Linked DNA regions of Prochlorococcus marinus subsp. pastoris str. CCMP1986. The protein of the gene in region 1 binds, or shares a complex with, the protein of each later gene. Links are inferred from orthologs where the notes say so. Each region holds a gene or a part of one and is shown on either strand. Other genes may lie near its edges.

Evidence for each region.
Region 2: the proteins of TX50_RS01520 (region 1) and nuoH are in contact, whole or in part, in a crystal structure (PDB 6Y11), measured with the Thermus thermophilus proteins. The link is inferred for Prochlorococcus marinus subsp. pastoris str. CCMP1986 from one-to-one orthologs. Residues at the interface, in WP_096411117.1 of Thermus thermophilus: Arg16, Glu17, Gly18, Leu24, Leu27, Val28, Trp30, Gly31, Arg32, Asn34, Ser35, Trp37, Thr54, Asp55, Ala56, Asp59, Ala61, Arg62, Phe63, Gly64, Glu66, Val67, Phe68, Arg69, Ala70, Ser71, Arg73, Gln74, Ala75, Asp76; in WP_096411122.1 of Thermus thermophilus: Arg36, Val44, Arg45, Met46, Gly47, Pro48, Asn49, Arg50, Val51, Leu57, Gln58, Ala61, Asp62, Ile64, Lys65, Ile67, Phe68, Lys69, Glu70, Ile72, Val74, Glu223, Ala224, Glu225, His233, Thr234, Glu235, Tyr236, Ser237, Trp241.

The regions. Positions count from the first base shown.
Region 1 is NC_005072.1:273,227-284,633, forward strand. Bases 8,667-11,407 are described here. They hold TX50_RS01520 (NADH dehydrogenase subunit K), read right to left. Parts: upstream 10,534-11,407; coding sequence 9,799-10,533; downstream 8,667-9,798. Other genes in these bases: TX50_RS01510 (gluconeogenesis factor YvcK family protein), read left to right, coding at 8,667-9,260; TX50_RS01515 (NAD(P)H-quinone oxidoreductase subunit J), read right to left, coding at 9,269-9,799; TX50_RS01525 (NAD(P)H-quinone oxidoreductase subunit 3), read right to left, coding at 10,538-10,900; TX50_RS01530 (rubredoxin), read left to right, coding at 10,973-11,401. Also shown: TX50_RS01470 (thioredoxin family protein), read left to right, coding at 1-41; TX50_RS01475 (DegT/DnrJ/EryC1/StrS family aminotransferase), read left to right, coding at 95-1,300; TX50_RS01480 (cryptochrome/photolyase family protein), read right to left, coding at 1,285-2,721; TX50_RS01485 (NUDIX hydrolase), read right to left, coding at 2,718-3,281; folK (2-amino-4-hydroxy-6-hydroxymethyldihydropteridine diphosphokinase), read right to left, coding at 3,333-3,896; bchD (magnesium chelatase ATPase subunit D), read left to right, coding at 3,993-6,107; TX50_RS01500 (MlaD family protein), read right to left, coding at 6,113-6,958; TX50_RS01505 (ABC transporter ATP-binding protein), read right to left, coding at 6,964-7,782; more of TX50_RS01510, read left to right, coding at 7,875-8,666. UniProt on the Escherichia coli protein: NDH-1 shuttles electrons from NADH, via FMN and iron-sulfur (Fe-S) centers, to quinones in the respiratory chain. The immediate electron acceptor for the enzyme in this species is ubiquinone.
Region 2 is NC_005072.1:154,123-160,420, reverse strand. The notes cover bases 3,420-6,248. They hold nuoH (NADH-quinone oxidoreductase subunit NuoH), read left to right. Parts: upstream 3,420-4,189; coding sequence 4,190-5,308; downstream 5,309-6,248. Other genes in these bases: TX50_RS00825 (NADH-quinone oxidoreductase subunit J), read left to right, coding at 6,018-6,248; ndhI (NAD(P)H-quinone oxidoreductase subunit I), read left to right, coding at 5,378-6,004; TX50_RS00840 (citrate synthase), read left to right, coding at 3,420-4,114. Also shown: trpB (tryptophan synthase subunit beta), read left to right, coding at 1-999; TX50_RS00850 (rhodanese-like domain-containing protein), read right to left, coding at 1,000-1,350; TX50_RS00845 (hypothetical protein), read left to right, coding at 1,432-2,889; more of TX50_RS00840, read left to right, coding at 2,969-3,419; more of TX50_RS00825, read left to right, coding at 6,249-6,298. UniProt on the Escherichia coli protein: NDH-1 shuttles electrons from NADH, via FMN and iron-sulfur (Fe-S) centers, to quinones in the respiratory chain. The immediate electron acceptor for the enzyme in this species is believed to be ubiquinone.

The DNA.
Region 1 (11,407 bases):
TAAAATGGACTCCTGGTAAAGAACCGAGTTGGTTTAAATGAATTAAAAAATTTTTTTACCCATAGAAATATGGTTTAGGGTTAATATATTCATTATGCAGATACCTCCATTTACTTTAAATAGGCAGTACCAAGAAATTGGCTCAGAAATTGAGAGCGAGGTTTCTAAAGTTTTAAAAGGGGGGCAGTATATTGGAGGACAAGAAATTGCCAAATTTGAGGAGAGTTTTTCTAGTCTGATTGGTGTTGAAAATACTATTGGATGTAATAGTGGAACTGATGCTTTAGTATTAGCTTTGCGCGCATTAGATATTGGTGTGGGTGATGAAGTTATTACCTCATCTTTTAGCTTTTTTGCGACTGCAGAGGCTATTAGTGCAGTTGGTGCTAATCCTGTTTTGGTAGATATAGATCCAGAAACTTATCTCATTAATACTGAACTAATAGAACAAGAAATAAATTCTAATACCAAGGCAATTATGCCAGTTCATTTATTTGGGAATGCAGTGAATATGACCTTAATAAAATCTTTGGCCAACAAATATGACTTAAAAGTAATCGAAGATTGTGCCCAGGCAACATGCACAATGTGGGATAATTCTAAAGTTGGTAGTATCGGTGATATAGGTTGTTTTAGCTTTTTTCCTACTAAAAATTTAGGAGCTGCTGGAGATGGTGGAGCAGTAACAACTTCAGATCAGAATATTGCCAATAAAATTAGAGAACTGGCTGTTCATGGCAGCCCAATAAGATATCACCATACCCAAATTGGATATAACAGCAGACTTGATACCATTCAAGCTGCCATATTAAACATTAAAATTAAATATATTTCTAAGTGGATTAATAATCGCCAAATAATTGCTAATAATTACCTTGATTTATTAGGAAAAAATCCATTTATTAGTTTTCCAAAAATTAGCTCTGATTTAATTTCCCATTCTTGGAATCAATTTGTCATCAAATTAAGAAACGATAAATATTTTTTAAATGAAGATTTTTCAAATTTATTTGATACTGATTGCAAAAAATACTATTCCTTAAGGAATTTGGTCAAACAACAACTTTTTGAAAAAGGTATTAATTCAATTATTTATTATCCAATTCCAATACATGCACAAATAGCTTACAAAAATAAAAATTTTTCTAGAATAAAACTTATAAATACAGAGAGAATTTGTACAGAGGTTCTAAGTCTCCCAATGTTTCCTGAAATTTCTTATGAAGAGCAAGTTTATATAGCAGAAAATTTAAATAAAGTTTTAAAGTATTGTATAGATGAAATTCAAATTTCAGCATAAAGTGATTTAAATAATCTTTGTTGTATGTTGTGATTGACGATAGGGCTTGAATAATTATTTTTTTCTAAATTAGATATCTCCCCATTTAATAATTCTGAATTTGACACTCTAGATAATTCAGGAATCCAATATTTTATATATTCGCAAATAGGATCAAATTTTTTTGCTTGGGTATATGGATTAAAAATTCTAAGTGGTTTTGGATCCATACCGCTACTGGCGCTCCACTGCCATCCCCCATTATTTGCAGCTAAGTCTCCATCAACCAACGTCTCCATAAATTTTTTCTCGCCCATTTGCCAACTGCATATAAGATCTTTTACCAGAAATGAAGCGACTATCATCCTACATCTATTATGCATCCAGCCAGTACTATTAAGTTGACGCATTGCAGCATCAACTATAGGTACTCCGGTCTCTCCGTTGCTCCAATGTTGAAACAATTCATTATTGTTTTGCCATGGAAAGTGATCCCATTTTTTTCTATATGGACCTTTCTCTAGCTCTGGGAAATGGAATAAGCAATGTTGATAAAATTCACGCCAAACAAGTTCTTTTTGCCATGTTTCAATTGATAGGTAATTTTCTTGATTTGCAAAATCTGAATTTAAATTTAATGTAGCGTTCCAAACTTTTCTAATGCTGATGGTGCCGAATCTGAGAGATGCACTTAGAAATGATGTCCCATTATGTGAAGGAAAATCTCTTGCAGAATTATAAGAATATATTTTTTTTTCGTTAATGAAGTTTTCTAATAATGTTTGCGCAGCATTCTCTCCAGGTCTACATGGACAAATATTCGAACCAGGAAATTTGATATTTTTGATAAATTTCTCTAGAACCGAATCAGATGAATTTATTGCCTTATTTTCTTTGAATTTATTATCTATATCTTTAAACTGGAAAACAACTTTATCTTGTTCAAATGAACCTAATAAATTAATTTTTGATTTAAGGTTTTTATAAAAAGGTCCATAAACTGAATAAGGATTATTATTCCCTGAAAATATTTTTAAAGGTTCTATTAATAAGTGATCCCAAGTTTCAATAACTTGAATATTTTGTTCTTTTAAATTATTTTTTATTTCTAAATCTCGATTAATCTCATAAGGTTCAATTGATCTATTCCAAAAAACAAATTTAGCATCTATTTTCTTTGCTAATTGAGGAATTATTAATACCGGATCTCCTTCTTCCAAAACTAATCTACTACCCATTTTTTTCCAATTATTTCCTAATTCTTGAAGCGAATTTCCTAGAAACCAAGCTCTTGAACTTGCATTGAAATCGTGTGAGTAATTTTTATCAAATATATAAGTTGAAGTAATAGCATCTGATAATGAAAATGCTTTGATTAAAGCTTGATTATCAAATATTCTTAAATCCTTTCTATGCCAAAAAAGTATTCTAGGTTTATTCATAATTTATCTAACAATTGTTTAGCTCTAAACCAAGCCGTAACGGTTTTTGCGTCAAGAATTTCATCCCCACTAGAAATAAGATTATCTAGTTCGTCGGGTTCTAGAATTAATACTTCTATATCTTCATCTAAATCTCCTTTAACCTCGGAATTGAGTTTGTTTAAATCACGAGCTAAAAATAAATAAATTTCTTCATCTGCATAACCAGGAGCAGGGACAAGAGTTCCTAGTTCATCCCATTTGTTTGCACTGAATCCAGTCTCTTCTTGTATTTCTCTTTGAATTGAATTAATAGGTGTTTCACCTATTTCTAATGTACCTGCTGGAAATTCTAATAAATACCTTGAAACAGCAAATCTATATTGCCGAAGAATGATAACTTTATTGTCTTTTGTAATAGGTACTGCTAATGCTGCGCCAGGATGCTTAATGTATCCATATTCACCTTCATGTCCATTTGGAAGCTCAATTCTATTTATTTCGAAACTAAATTTTTTTGACTTTAACTCAGATATTTTTTCTTTAAAAATCGATCTTTTTATAAAGTTTTTGTTGCCCATAATTTTTAAATAAAGACAGCCTAACAGTTATTTTTTGGTTTTGTAAATCATTTATATAGTCCATTTTGGGGCATCAAACTTTTTGATTTTTTGGCTTCTACTTAAGATTTCAGATAGTGGTGTAATAACGAAATTCCGATTCATGAATCTAGGGTGAGGTAATGTTAATTTCTCGTCAACCGTATAAAAATCTTCCCACCAAAGAATATCTAAATCGAGACATCTTGATAGCCATTTCTTACCCTTTGGCGTCTCTTTTCGTCCGAAAAACCTCTCTAACTTTTTTAGCTCTTTTAAAAGTAATTTCGCGTTTTTATTTGATGTTTTAGGGAAAGAATTACTTTTTATAAGCAATAGAGTATTTAAATAATTTGGCTGCTCATTTTCAACTCCATGAGGTAATGTCTCATAAATTGATGACCAAAAAAAGTTTGCATGAAATTTTCTTTTCTCTTCTTTTTTGTTGTTGTAAAGATCTCCCCACTCATTTATTATTTCTTCTATTTTTGGTTTGCAAATTAATAGTGACTCAAGAGGGCTTCCGAATTTACTATCAATATTTGCTCCCAGGGATATACATAGTCCATTTTTGATATTAAGATTTGATAATTCCACTAAAAAAAACAAAGTTATTGGATAAATTCTATATCAGGCATTTTTAAAGTGATTTTGAACCCCGAGTTACAAGAAAAAGGAGAAATAAAAGATTTAATGAAGTCAAGGGGTTCTTTTAGAGCTTTCCCATTGGCGGCAATTACAGGTCATAGTTTATTGAAGTTATCTTTACTTTTGGCAGCAGTTGATCCCAGTTTAGGAGGAGTGATTATCGCTGGAGGAAGAGGCACTGGTAAGTCAATATTAGCTAGGGGTTTGCATACTTTACTCCCTCCTATAGAGGTATTAGATAATGAATCAATACTGGAAAAGCTAACTATGAGTAATAGTAATACTTCATTAAGACCTATTGGGAGGAACCTAGATCCAGATAAAGCAGAGGAATGGGATATTAGTACTAATAAATTGTTGGAGGAGGTAATTGGAAGTGATTATTTGAATCAAATTGAAGAAATTCCGAAAAAAGTAAGAGAGGCCCCATTTATTCAAGTTCCCATTGGCATAACTGAAGATAGGCTTGTTGGATCAATTGACGTCGCTGCATCATTAAGTTCGGGGGAACAAGTTTTTCAGCCAGGAGTTTTAGCAGAGGCTCATAGGGGTGTTTTGTATGTTGATGATATTAATTTATTGGATGACGGGATTGTAAATTTAATTCTTGAAGCTACTGGTAGAGAACAAAATAATATTGAAAGAGATGGATTAAGTCTTTCTCATCCTTGCAGATCACTTTTGATAGCAACTTATAATCCTGAAGAAGGAGCTTTAAGAGATCATGTGTTAGATAGATTTGCAATTGTGCTCTCTGCGGATCAATCGATAGATAATAACCAAAGAGTTGAAATAACAAAATCTGTGTTATCTCATGCTGAAAACAATATCAAGTTTTCAGAAAAATGGTCTGAAGAATCTGATAATTTATCCACCCAGTTAATTTTGGCTAGGCAATGGTTAAAGGATGTAAAAATTACTAAAGAACAAATAACTTATTTAGTAAATGAAGCCCTTAGAGGTGGAGTCGAAGGACATAGATCTGAGTTGTTTGCAGTAAAAGTTGCTAAAGCAAATGCGGCCCTTCGAGGTGATGAGAATGTTAATTCTGATGATTTAAAGGTTGCAGTAAGGTTAGTAATTCTTCCAAGAGCTACGCAAATACCACCTCAGGATGATGATATTCAACCACCACCCCCTCAGGATCAAAGCCCACCCCCACCTCAGTCAAATAATGAAGATTCTGAACCTGAATCTAACGAAAAAGAGGATAATCAAGAAGAAGAACAAGATAATTCTGATGGGGAAGAAGATTCTACTCCCGATATTCCAGAAGAATTTATTCTTGATCCTGAATCATGCATGGTAGATCCTGATTTATTGCTTTTTTCATCAGCAAAATCTAAAGCAGGGAATAGTGGAAGTAGATCAGTAATTCTAAGTCAAAGCAGAGGTCGATATGTCAGACCTTTAATTCCAAGAGGCAAAGTAAAAAGAATTGCTGTTGATGCAACTCTCAGAGCCGCTGCTCCATATCAGAAATCTAGAAGATTAAAGAATCCGAATAAAACAATAATTATTGAAGAAAATGACTTTAGGGCAAAGCTCCTTCAAAAACAAGCAGGAGCTTTGGTTATTTTTTTAGTTGATGCTAGTGGTTCTATGGCACTTAATAGAATGCAAAGCGCTAAAGGTGCTGTCATAAGACTTTTGACTGAGGCTTATGAAAATAGAGATGAAGTAGCTCTAATACCATTTAGAGGAAATCAAGCAGAGGTTCTTTTGCCTCCAACAAGATCTATTACGGCAGCAAAAAGAAGGCTAGAGACTATGCCATGTGGAGGTGGATCACCTTTAGCTCATGGGTTAACTCAATCAGCAAAAGTAGCAAAAAATGCTCTTTCCACAGGAGATATAGGTCAGGTCATTGTTGTTGGAATAACTGATGGGAGGGGTAATGTCCCTTTAGGTACATCATTAGGTCAAGCAGAAGTTAATGAAAATGAAAATGTGGATTTAAAACAAGAAGTTTTAGATATTGCCGCTAAATACCCCATGTTAGGAATAAAGTTATTAATTATAGATACAGAAAGGAAATTTATAGCTAGTGGTTTTGGAAAAGAACTTGCAGAAGCTGCACAAGGGAAATATGTTCAATTGCCTAAAGCTACTGATAAGACAATTGCCGCGATGGCCTTAAATGCAATTAATGAATTTTAAATTTTTTATGGGTAAATCTCATTAAGGAATTTTGATAGTCCAATTGTTAAATCTCTTATAGATTTAGTTAATTCTTTATCTTTCATTAATTGTTCAAAATCATCACTCATATTATCAAATTTGCCTGATATTGATTCGGCTGCTTCTATTGTTAATTTAATATCTTTAAGGGTTTCTTCGTCATTTATAGTAGACAAAATATTGTTTAAATGACCTGCTGCAATGGTTACCTCTTTTATAAGAGGTTTAACTCTAATAATTTCTTGCTTTGACAAATAAATTAGTTCATCAAGATTTTCTTGTGTTTTATCAAATTGGTCTATTGAATTAACTACATTTTCAATTAAATTTTCTTGATTTGATTCTTTAAGTAGTTGATTTATCCTGTTAGTGATATTTGAAAGGCTCGATAGTTGTTTTCCAGTAATAGTGTCTCCTTGGCAAATTATTAATTTACTATCACATTTGTCTGATATGGCTTTTGGAGTATTCTTTGGAATTGTTTTTTCACTGGTTTCTAATGCAACTTGAACATCTCCCCCTAAAAATGAATTCGTAACAACTCTTGCGAATGCAGGTTTGGGAAGAATAATTTCTGGATTATTTAAAACAATTTTTGCTTTGATTGATTCATTAGTAAAAAGAATATCCTCAATTGAACCTACTAATATCCCTCTGTAGGTTACTGGAGATTTTTTTGATAAACCACTTGCGTTGTTAAATTCTGCAAAAAGATACCAATTTTTTGAAGACAGCTTTACACCTCTTAACCAGAAAGAAAAAAATGTAAATACTAATAAACCTCCTAATAAGGAAAATCCTACTATCGAATCTCTTAAGCTTCTACGCATAATTTTTAAATGTCTTTTGGTTGCATTGGCCCTGCAAGGTTCCCATTTCTAAATTGAAAAACATAAGGATCATTACTCTCTTTAAATTCATCAATCGAACCAGCCCATCTGAATTTACCTCCATAAAGCATAACAACTTTTTCTGAAGTCCTTTCTATAGTACTAAGAACATGACTCACGACAATAGATGATCCATTGGCTTTATTGTTTGTATTATTAATCAAGTCTTCAATTCTTGATGAAGCAATAGGGTCAAGACCAGCAGTAGGTTCATCAAAAAGTAATAAAGGGTGACTATTTTTATCTAAATCTTGATCTGTAATCAATGCTCTTGCAAAACTTACTCTTTTTTGCATACCGCCACTTAATTCATTTGGCAGTTTTTTCTCAACATTAAATAATCCTACTTCTTCCAAACATTCTCTTACAATTTCATGAATAAATTTCTTGGATAAATTTTTATTCTTTTGGAGTAGGAATCCTACATTTTCTTCAATAGTTAAAGATCCTAATAAAGCAGGATTTTGAAAAACTAATCTTACATCTGGAGGGTTAGTTTGATCTAATCTTAAGTAGGTTTGTTTTTGTCCAAATATGCTTAATTCACCCGCAGTGGGTAAAAGCAAACCTGCCAAGATTTTTAATATAGTTGATTTCCCAGAACCTGAGGGGCCAACAATAGCTAATTTTTCTCCCTCATAAAGTTTTAAATTGATTTTATTTAGTACATTAAGTTCTCCCCAACTAATTGAGAGATTATTGGTTTCTACGACATGGTTTGTTTTTTTCAAAATGAATATAAAGCAATTTGTCTTTAAATACATATTGCCTACTTTTTAAAAATAAAAAAGGATGTATGTATTTGATTTATAATCAATGTAAATATTTAAATTTTAAGAAATTTAAGAGGATTTTGATGCAGAAGAAGAAAAAAAGAATAATGAGAACTTTATCTTATTTTAAAAAGTCAAATTTAGGTTTGATAAATAAAATTATAAGAATTCTAAGTTGGTTATTGCCAGGGTTAGTAATCAAAAGATGGATGATAACTTCTGCTATTGGTTTATTAACTTCTTTATTAGGGATTGCAATCTGGACTAATTTAAGACCTCTTTATTGGTTAATAGAAGTCTTTTTCTCGATAATGAATATTTTAACAAAAATTTTACCTATTTCAGTTTTGGGACCATTAATCCTTTTGTTTGGTCTTCTTTTGATTTGTATTGGGCAAAATAGAAGTATTAATTCTATACAAAAAGCTCTTGTCCCAGAAAAAAATACATTTTTAGTAGATGCACTAAGAGTTAAAAGTAAATTAAATAGAGGCCCGAATATTGTTGCTATTGGAGGAGGAACAGGCTTGTCAACATTATTGAAAGGCCTAAAAAACTACAGCAGTAATATAACTGCAATAGTTACAGTTTCAGATGATGGAGGTAGTAGTGGAGTTTTAAGAAAACAATTTGGAGTTCAACCTCCAGGAGATATCAGAAATTGTTTGGCAGCCTTATCAAATGAAGAACCAATATTAACAAGATTGTTTCAATACAGATTTTCTGGAGGTAGTGGATTAGAGGGACATAGTTTTGGCAATTTATTCTTATCTGCTTTAACAACAATTACGGGAAGTTTAGAAAAGGCGGTTCAGGCTTCCAGTAAAGTGTTGGCAGTACAAGGGCAAGTTTTGCCAGCAACAAATACAGATGTAATGCTTTGGGCAGAACTTGAAGACGGTGAGAAAATATTTGGTGAAAGTAAAATAAGTCAATCAAAAAAGGTGATTTCCAGGATTGGTTATCTGCCCGAAAATCCACCGGCTCTTCCTAGTGCTCTTGAAGCTATTAAAGAAGCAGACCTAATAATACTAGGTCCAGGAAGTCTTTATACTTCTTTGCTACCTAATTTACTGGTCCCTGAAATTGTAGATGCTCTTCTGAAAAGTAATGCTCCCAAAATCTACATAAGTAATTTGATGACTCAACCAGGGGAAACGGATAATCTTGACGTATATCAACACATCAAAGCAATAGAAAAGCAATTATCAAATTTTGGTGTAAAAAATCGAATATTTAATGCAATACTTTCTCAAATTAAATTTGAAAAGTCACCACTTGTTGATTACTACCAAAGTAGAGGTGCCATGCCAGTGATTTGTAACAAAGAAGAATTAATTTCAGAAGGATATTATGTCTTGCAAGCTCCCCTTTATTCAAGAAAGATAACTCCAACACTTAGACATGACCCCCGAAGACTTGCAAGGGCAGTAATGTTTATTAATAAAAAAATGAAGAAATTAAATTAATAAATTTTTTAATAAGCATCTTGTAATTCATAGAAGTCAGGTTGTATATAATCTTTTCTTAATGGCCATCCTCTCCAGTCTTCTGGCATTAAAAGTCTTGTGGGATTTGGATGATCAGCAAAATTGATTCCAAACATGTCATAGGTTTCCCTTTCTTGCCAATCACTTCCCTTGAAAATTTTATAAAGGCTAGGTACAGATAAATCTGAGTCTCTATTTAAAAAAACTTTTACTCTAATTTCTTTAATCTCTTTTATATCTTGAATATCTCCAAGTGAGATTAGATGGTAAAAACTTACGAGACATTTTCCTGGTCCTTCATCGTAACCTCCTTGACACTGAAGGTAGTTAAAGCCATAGCCTCTTAAAGTAGATATTGCTTCGTACAACTTTTCTGGTTTTACTGAAAGTATCTCAACACCTATATGATCATTCCCTAAAGATTCGTTTGTAATCCCATCTTGAGAAAGCTGATTACTTACTATTCCATTTTGTTTTACAATTTCTTCTGAAGATTCAGGTGAACTATTATTTTCCATTATTTTATTACTTCATCTATAGAATTTGTTTCATATATATTTTCACTACTTTCTTCTACCGGATTAAGTTTAGAAGATTCAATTGACTTTTCAGATTTTTTATTTAAATATTCACCAGTATTTTCTGAAAAAACAAGATTCATCTCATGATCTACAGTTAAATATCTATGAGTTTGTTCAGATTTATTCCTCTCAAGAATACTCTCATTAGCAACTTTCTTTCTTAATTTTATAACAGCATCAAAAATAGCTTCTGGTCTAGGGGGGCATCCAGGAAGGTACAAATCAACTGGGATTAATTTATCAACTCCTCTTACTGCTGTTGTTGAATCTGCACTAAACATTCCACCAGTTATGGTACAAGCTCCCATGGCAATGACATATTTTGGTTCTGGCATTTGTTCATACAACCTTACTAATGCTGGTGCCATTTTCATTGTGACTGTACCAGCAACAATTAGTAAGTCTGCTTGTCTTGGGGAGCTTCTAGGTACTAAGCCAAATCTATCAAAATCAAACCTAGACCCTATGAGTGCTGCAAATTCTATAAAACAGCATGCAGTTCCGTATAAAAGTGGCCATAGACTACTTAATCTAGCCCAGTTATGAAGATCATCTAAACTTGTCATTATGATATTTTCGCTCAAGTCAGTTGTGACTTGGGGGGCACCCAGAGGATTACAAGTTTCTTCTCTAAGCTCTCTTATTGCTTTTGGTGAAAGTGAATTGTTCAACTTTTTAACTCCATTCTAAAGCTCCTTTTCTCCAAGCGTAAGCAAGAGCAATTACTAATATTGTAATAAATATTAGAGCCTCAATAAATGCTAGTAGGCCTAGTCTATTGAATGCAACCGCCCAAGGATAAAGAAATACAGTTTCTACATCAAATATAACGAATACTAATGCAAACATGTAATATCTGATATTGAATTGAATCCAAGCCCCCCCTATAGGCTCCATCCCTGATTCGTAGGTGAGTTTTCTCTCTCCAGTTCTTCCTTTGGGAGAGACTATTAGGTTAGTAACTAAAGCTAAAATTGGGACTGCCGCAGCAATTATTAAAAAACCTAAAAAATATTCGTAGCCGGGTAATGAAAACATTTAAAAAAATTGTTGGAAAATTCGCTTAATTCAGCAAAATCTTTTAGAGTCTCTAAAGTTAAATACTAAATCGTGAGTGAAAACATTCAACCATCTTCTGAGGAAAACCAAATAGTTGAGGATTTAACAAATAAAGAATCTCCTGAAAAACTTCCAGAATTTAAAGATAAAGAGCTCATTACCAATTTAGAACAAAATAGATTCGAATGTAGAAGTTGTGGATACATTTATGATCCTATAGAAGGAAACAAGAAACTTAACATTCCTAAAAATACTCCTTTCTCGGCAATAGATGGAAATACTTTTGCTTGTCCAGTATGTAGAGCAGGTAAAAATTTATATAAAGATATAGGACCAAGAGAAAAACCTAGTGGTTTTGAAGAAAATTTAACTTATGGCTTTGGATTCAATAGTTTGCCACCTGGTCAGAAAAATATTTTAATATTTGGTGGTTTAGCATTTGCAGCTGCATGTTTCCTTTCTTTGTACTCTTTGCACTAAAATATA
Region 2 (6,298 bases), 130 kb from region 1 along the record:
GAACATTACCAGACAAAAACATCTACCAGCAGGATATGGCTCAAAAGAGAAGACCTAAATCATACTGGTGCTCACAAAATCAATAATGCATTAGGTCAAGCTTTATTAGCGATAAGAATGGGTAAACAAAGAATAATTGCAGAAACAGGGGCTGGGCAACACGGAGTTGCTACTGCTACTGTATGCGCGAGATTTGGTTTGCAATGCATTATCTACATGGGGGCAGAAGATATAAAAAGACAATCATTAAATGTCTTTCGGATGAAACTTTTAGGCGCAGAAGTTAAAGTTGTTACTTCAGGTACTGCGACTCTCAAAGACGCAACTAGTGAAGCAATCAGGGATTGGGTATCAAATGTAGAAACAACGCACTATATTTTGGGGTCAGTTGCAGGGCCACACCCATTTCCAATGATCGTAAGAGATTTTCATGCAGTTATAGGAGAAGAAGCAAAAAAACAATGTCTAGAATCATTTGGATCTTTACCTGATATTTTGCTTGCTTGCGTAGGTGGAGGATCAAATGCAATGGGTCTTTTTCATCCTTTCGTAAAAGAAAAATCAGTTCGACTTATTGGAGTTGAAGCGGCAGGGAGTGGAGTCAATACTGAAAAACATGCCGCGACTATTACTAAAGGATCCGTAGGAATTTTACATGGGTCAATGAGTCTTCTTTTACAAGATAAGGATGGTCAAGTACAAGAAGCGCATTCTATAAGCGCAGGTCTTGATTATCCTGGGGTAGGTCCTGAACATAGTTATTTAAAAGATATAGGGAGAGCAGAATATGGGTCTGTTACTGATGCAGAAGCTTTAGACGCTTTGAAACTAGTCAGTGAACTAGAAGGAATTATCCCTGCACTCGAAACAGCTCATGCCTTTGCATGGTTAGAAAAATTATGTCCTACCTTGGATAAAGATACTGAAATAGTAATTAATTGTTCTGGTAGAGGAGATAAGGATGTTAATACTGTCGCATCATCTTTGAATATTGATTAATTAATATCTAGGTATCGTTTGATCAATATACTGACTCCAACCATCTATACCTTCTTCAAGATTCCAAATCTCGTTTACAAGATTATTTTCTAATGCCCATTGTCCAAAATTATAACTTCTTATACCAGCATGACAAAGAACAACGAACTTTTTATCTTTTAAATCACTGATTTTTGTTTTTACATACTCAGCTGAAACCTTACTTATTGGTAAATGTAAAAATTCCCTACTAAAACATGCAATCTCGAGTTCTGAATCCTCTCTAACATCAATTATAATTGGATTCTCATCTTCAGAATTAAACCATTCATTAAGATCAAAAGCATTTAAAGTTTTCGGATAATTTCCCAATTGTTAGAATAAATATTTGTTATTAACAATTTTATAAGTAAGGTTGCAAGAACATGTTTATTGTTAAAAATAAAAATAAAAATGAATATTAAATATCTTACTGTAATAACAATATTATTCTTATGTTGTATTTTTGGATTTGAAGAAACTTCTTATAGTTTAAATAAAGGAAATCAAAATGATATTTCAGAATTAAAGATCTTGAAGTACTTACCGAAAGATAATAAAAAATTCTTCATTTCAAATACTAAAAGTTCAAAAATTACTAACGCCATAAGGACAAACTTTGAAACAACAAATCAAGATGAGCTTGTTTTAGTAAAAAATAGTATATTGGCTTACTTAGGTTTAGATTTAGGTACTTACAAATTAGAAGATATTTATAATAATGAACTTTTAATTACTACCCATGATAATAAAGAAAAAGAGATAGATGATGTTTTAATAATATTCAAAATAAAGGAAAATAAAGATATAGACGATATTTTAAATCTTCCTAATAAAATTGATGAGCCTGATAAATTAATTAAAATATTTAGAGAAAATAAATTAAATTATTTAAAATATATTTATCGAACTAATGATAATTATATTATTACTTCCTCTAATAAAACCTTAATACTTGATGCATTACAATCAATTAATATTGAAAACAAATATATCTCTTTAAAAGAAGTATTGAATAATTTTAAAAATGAACATAATATCTTTTTAACAAATAATTTTAAAACAAATGAACTATTAAATACAAAAAATTATTCTCTAAGAAAAGAGGACTCTTTATTAACCTTATTTGATTTTAAGGATAAAGAAATTATATTAAAGTCATATTTAGTTAATAATAACAAAATTTCAGATATTATATTATATAAAAATATGGATACAGTAAATATATTAGATAAAAAAAATTATCAACTATCTATTTATAATGATTTATTAGATTCAAATAAGTATCTTGATAATATTGAAATAAACAGTTTTGAAAAGGCTATTATTAAAGAACTAAATAATAAATTAAAATCTAATATACTATTCTTAAGTTCCGATAACAATTGGTTAGTAATTTATGATAAAAATTATTTACCCATTGAGAACATAAAATTATTAGAAGATTTTAATAAAAATAGTTTAGAAAATAATAATAATATTTATACAATATATTCAAAAGATGTACTTTTAAAAGAAGAAAATATTATAAAACAGTTAAATTATAAAAAGATTTTTTTAGTTGAGACTGACAATCTAAACTTTATTAGTAACACATTGGTAAATGAGACAGATATAGATTCAATTTCAAATGAGTTTTTTAGTTTAAGAGGGGATAGTCATGCTAAATACTTTCTAAATAAAAAATTAAATCTCAAGAATCCTTACTCTATACAAACTAAAAATTTCTCTTATTTAGAAAACATTAATTACTTTTTTAAAAATATAATTAATTTATCAATTACAGAATTTAAAGCAGTAATCAAACAATCCATTCCAGAAACAGCTCCTTTTTATTATGCAGAAACTAATTTTAAAATATTTAATAATTAAATTTGATTGATATCTTGTGGTTAATTAAAAATTATTTGACTATCTTAGATCTATAAACGATTCATATCACATTAAAATTTTGGATACTCATAAACTAATTTTAAAACCAGGATTAGAGGGAGTTCCAGTAACTAATTCATCAATATGTGATATTGACGGTCAAAAAGGGAAATTATTATATAGAGGCTATTCAATTGAAGAATTAGCACAGAAAAGTAGTTTCTTAGAGACTGCTTTTTTATTAATTTGGGGAGAATTACCTTCAGCAACAGAACTAAGAGATTTTGAACAAGAAGTACAGATGCATCGGAGATTAAGCTTCAGAGTAAGAGATATGATGAAATGCTTTCCTGCCACAGGGCATCCCATGGATGCTCTGCAGTCCAGTGCCGCCTCTCTTGGTCTTTTCTACTCAAGAAGAGCGATAGATGATCCCAAGTATATCTACAACGCAGTGATAAGACTAATTGCAAAAATTCCAACAATGATTGCTGCATTTCAACTTATAAGAAAAGGACAAGATCCCATTCAACCTAGGGATGATTTATCCTACTCATCGAATTTTCTTTACATGTTGACTGAAAAAGAACAAGATCCCATAGCTGCAAAAGTTTTTGATAGATGCCTAATTCTTCATGCAGAACATAGTTTAAATGCGAGTACATTTAGCGCACGAGTTACGGCTAGCACTCTTACAGACCCATACGCAGTAATTGCCTCTGCAGTAGGAACATTAGCTGGTCCTCTTCATGGTGGAGCTAATGAAGATGTAATTGCCATGTTAGAAGATATTAAAACTCCAGAAAAAGCTGCTTCATTTTTAGAAGATGCTATTCAAAACAAAAGTAAAATAATGGGTTTCGGACATCGAGAGTACAAAGTTAAAGATCCTCGAGCAATTATTCTTCAGAAATTAGCAGAGGAGCTTTTTGTTAGGTTTGGAAAAGATGAAATGTATGAAGTTGCTAAAAAATTAGAGTTAGAGGCTATCCCAAGGCTAGGAGGAAAAGGTATTTTCCCAAACGTTGATTTTTATTCTGGCCTTGTTTACAGAAAACTTGGTATTCCCCGTGACTTATTTACTCCTATTTTTGCAATATCAAGAGTCGCAGGTTGGTTAGCTCATTGGAGGGAACAATTAGGCGCAAACAGAATTTTTAGACCGTCTCAAATTTATACCGGTTCGGCTCCAAGAGATTGGATTACTTTAGAAAATCGAAAATAATATCTTCAGCTTTTCATAAAAAACACACATATTGTTTATGAAGAGTTAATCTAAAGAATAAATAACAATAAAATTTTGAACTCCGGATTAGATCTCGAATATAGTTTTAATGAAATCTTAAAAGGCTTCGGCCTATCAAGTGAGCTTGCTCATATAATCTGGCTACCTTTACCAATGTTATTAGTTTTAGTATCAGCAGTTGTTGGTGTATTAGTCACAGTTTGGTTAGAAAGAAAAATATCTGCTGCTGCTCAACAACGAATAGGTCCAGAATATGCAGGGGCCTTAGGGGTACTTCAACCAATTGCAGACGGTCTGAAATTACTTGTAAAAGAAGATATTATTCCTGCAAAAGCAGATTCAATTCTATTCACTGCGGGACCAATATTAGTATTGGTACCGGTTATTCTATCTTGGTTAATTGTTCCTTTTGGCCAAAACTTGCTAATTAGTAATGTTGGTATTGGAATTTTTCTTTGGATAGCTCTAAGTAGTATTCAACCCATTGGTCTTCTTATGAGTGGCTACGCCTCGAATAATAAATATTCATTATTAGGCGGATTAAGAGCAGCTGCTCAATCTATTAGCTATGAAATACCCCTGGCTTTGTCTGTACTAGCCATTGTTTTAATGACAAATTCCCTTAGTACTATTGATATTGTTAATCAACAAAGCGGAGCAGGAATATTAAGTTGGAATATATGGAGGCAACCTGTTGGATTCATAATTTTCTGGATATGTGCTCTTGCTGAATGCGAAAGATTACCATTCGACTTGCCAGAAGCTGAGGAAGAATTAGTAGCGGGTTATCAAACTGAATATGCTGGAATGAAATTTGCTTTATTTTATTTAGGCAGTTATATAAATTTAATCCTATCTGCATTATTAGTATCAATACTTTATCTAGGTGGATGGGGATTTCCTATTCCTGTTGAGATAATTGCTAAAGCTCTAAATCTTCCAATTGATGCTCCTGTGATTCAAGTTTTCACAGCTTCTATAGGAATCATAATGACTGTTCTCAAAGCATATCTATTGGTTTTTGTTGCTATATTATTGCGCTGGACAACACCAAGGGTGAGAATAGATCAACTTCTAGATTTAGGATGGAAATTCCTTTTACCCATATCTCTTGCTAATCTACTTGTGACAGCAGGATTAAAATTAGCTTTTCCTCAATTTTTTGGTGGATAATGTTTAAGTAGAAATACTTAAACATTTATTAAATACACTAGAATAAAATAACTAAGTAAATTCTTTAAAATGAAAGATTTTCTTCAAAAAGTAAATAGTTATATTAAAGAAGCCTTCAGTGCTGGTAAATATTTATATGATGGATTTACTGTAACTTTTGATCATCTCCGAAGACGACCAGTTACTGTTCAATACCCTTACGAAAAGTTAATTCCTTCTGAAAGATATAGAGGAAGAATCCATTATGAATTTGATAAATGCATCGCCTGTGAAGTATGCGTACGTGTTTGTCCGATAAATTTACCAGTTGTGGACTGGGTTATGAATAAGGAAACTAAGAAAAAGGAACTTAGAAATTATTCTATAGACTTTGGAGTATGCATTTTTTGCGGGAATTGTGTTGAATATTGCCCAACAAATTGCTTATCTATGACTGAAGAATACGAATTAGCTACATTCGATAGGCATAATTTAAATTTTGATAATATTGCATTAGGTAGACTTCCGACGAACGTTACAACTGATCCATCTGTGAAACCTCTAAGGGAACTTGCATATTTGCCTAAAGGAGTTATGGATCCTCATGAAGTTCCTCCTTCAGATGTTCGAGTTGGTAAACTACCAGAAGAAGTTTATGATTGGATGAAACCAAAATTGAATGATATTAAAAACCCCACTGTCGAGCCAAATAAATAACTTTAAATAATACATGTCTTTAGCAGTAACAACTCAAATAATTTGTTTTTCAGTATTATCTTTAGTTGTAATAATTGGAGCACTAGGTGTAATTCTTCTAGAGAACATTGTTTACTCTGCATTTTTGCTTGGGGGAGTCTTTATGAGTGTTGCAGGCTTATATCTACTACTAAACGCAAGTTTTGTTGCTGCAGCTCAAGTTTTAGTTTATGTAGGGGCAGTTAATGTTCTAATAATTTTTGCAATAATGTTGGTTAATAAAAAAGAAGATTTAAAGGCTATTGCAAATATCAA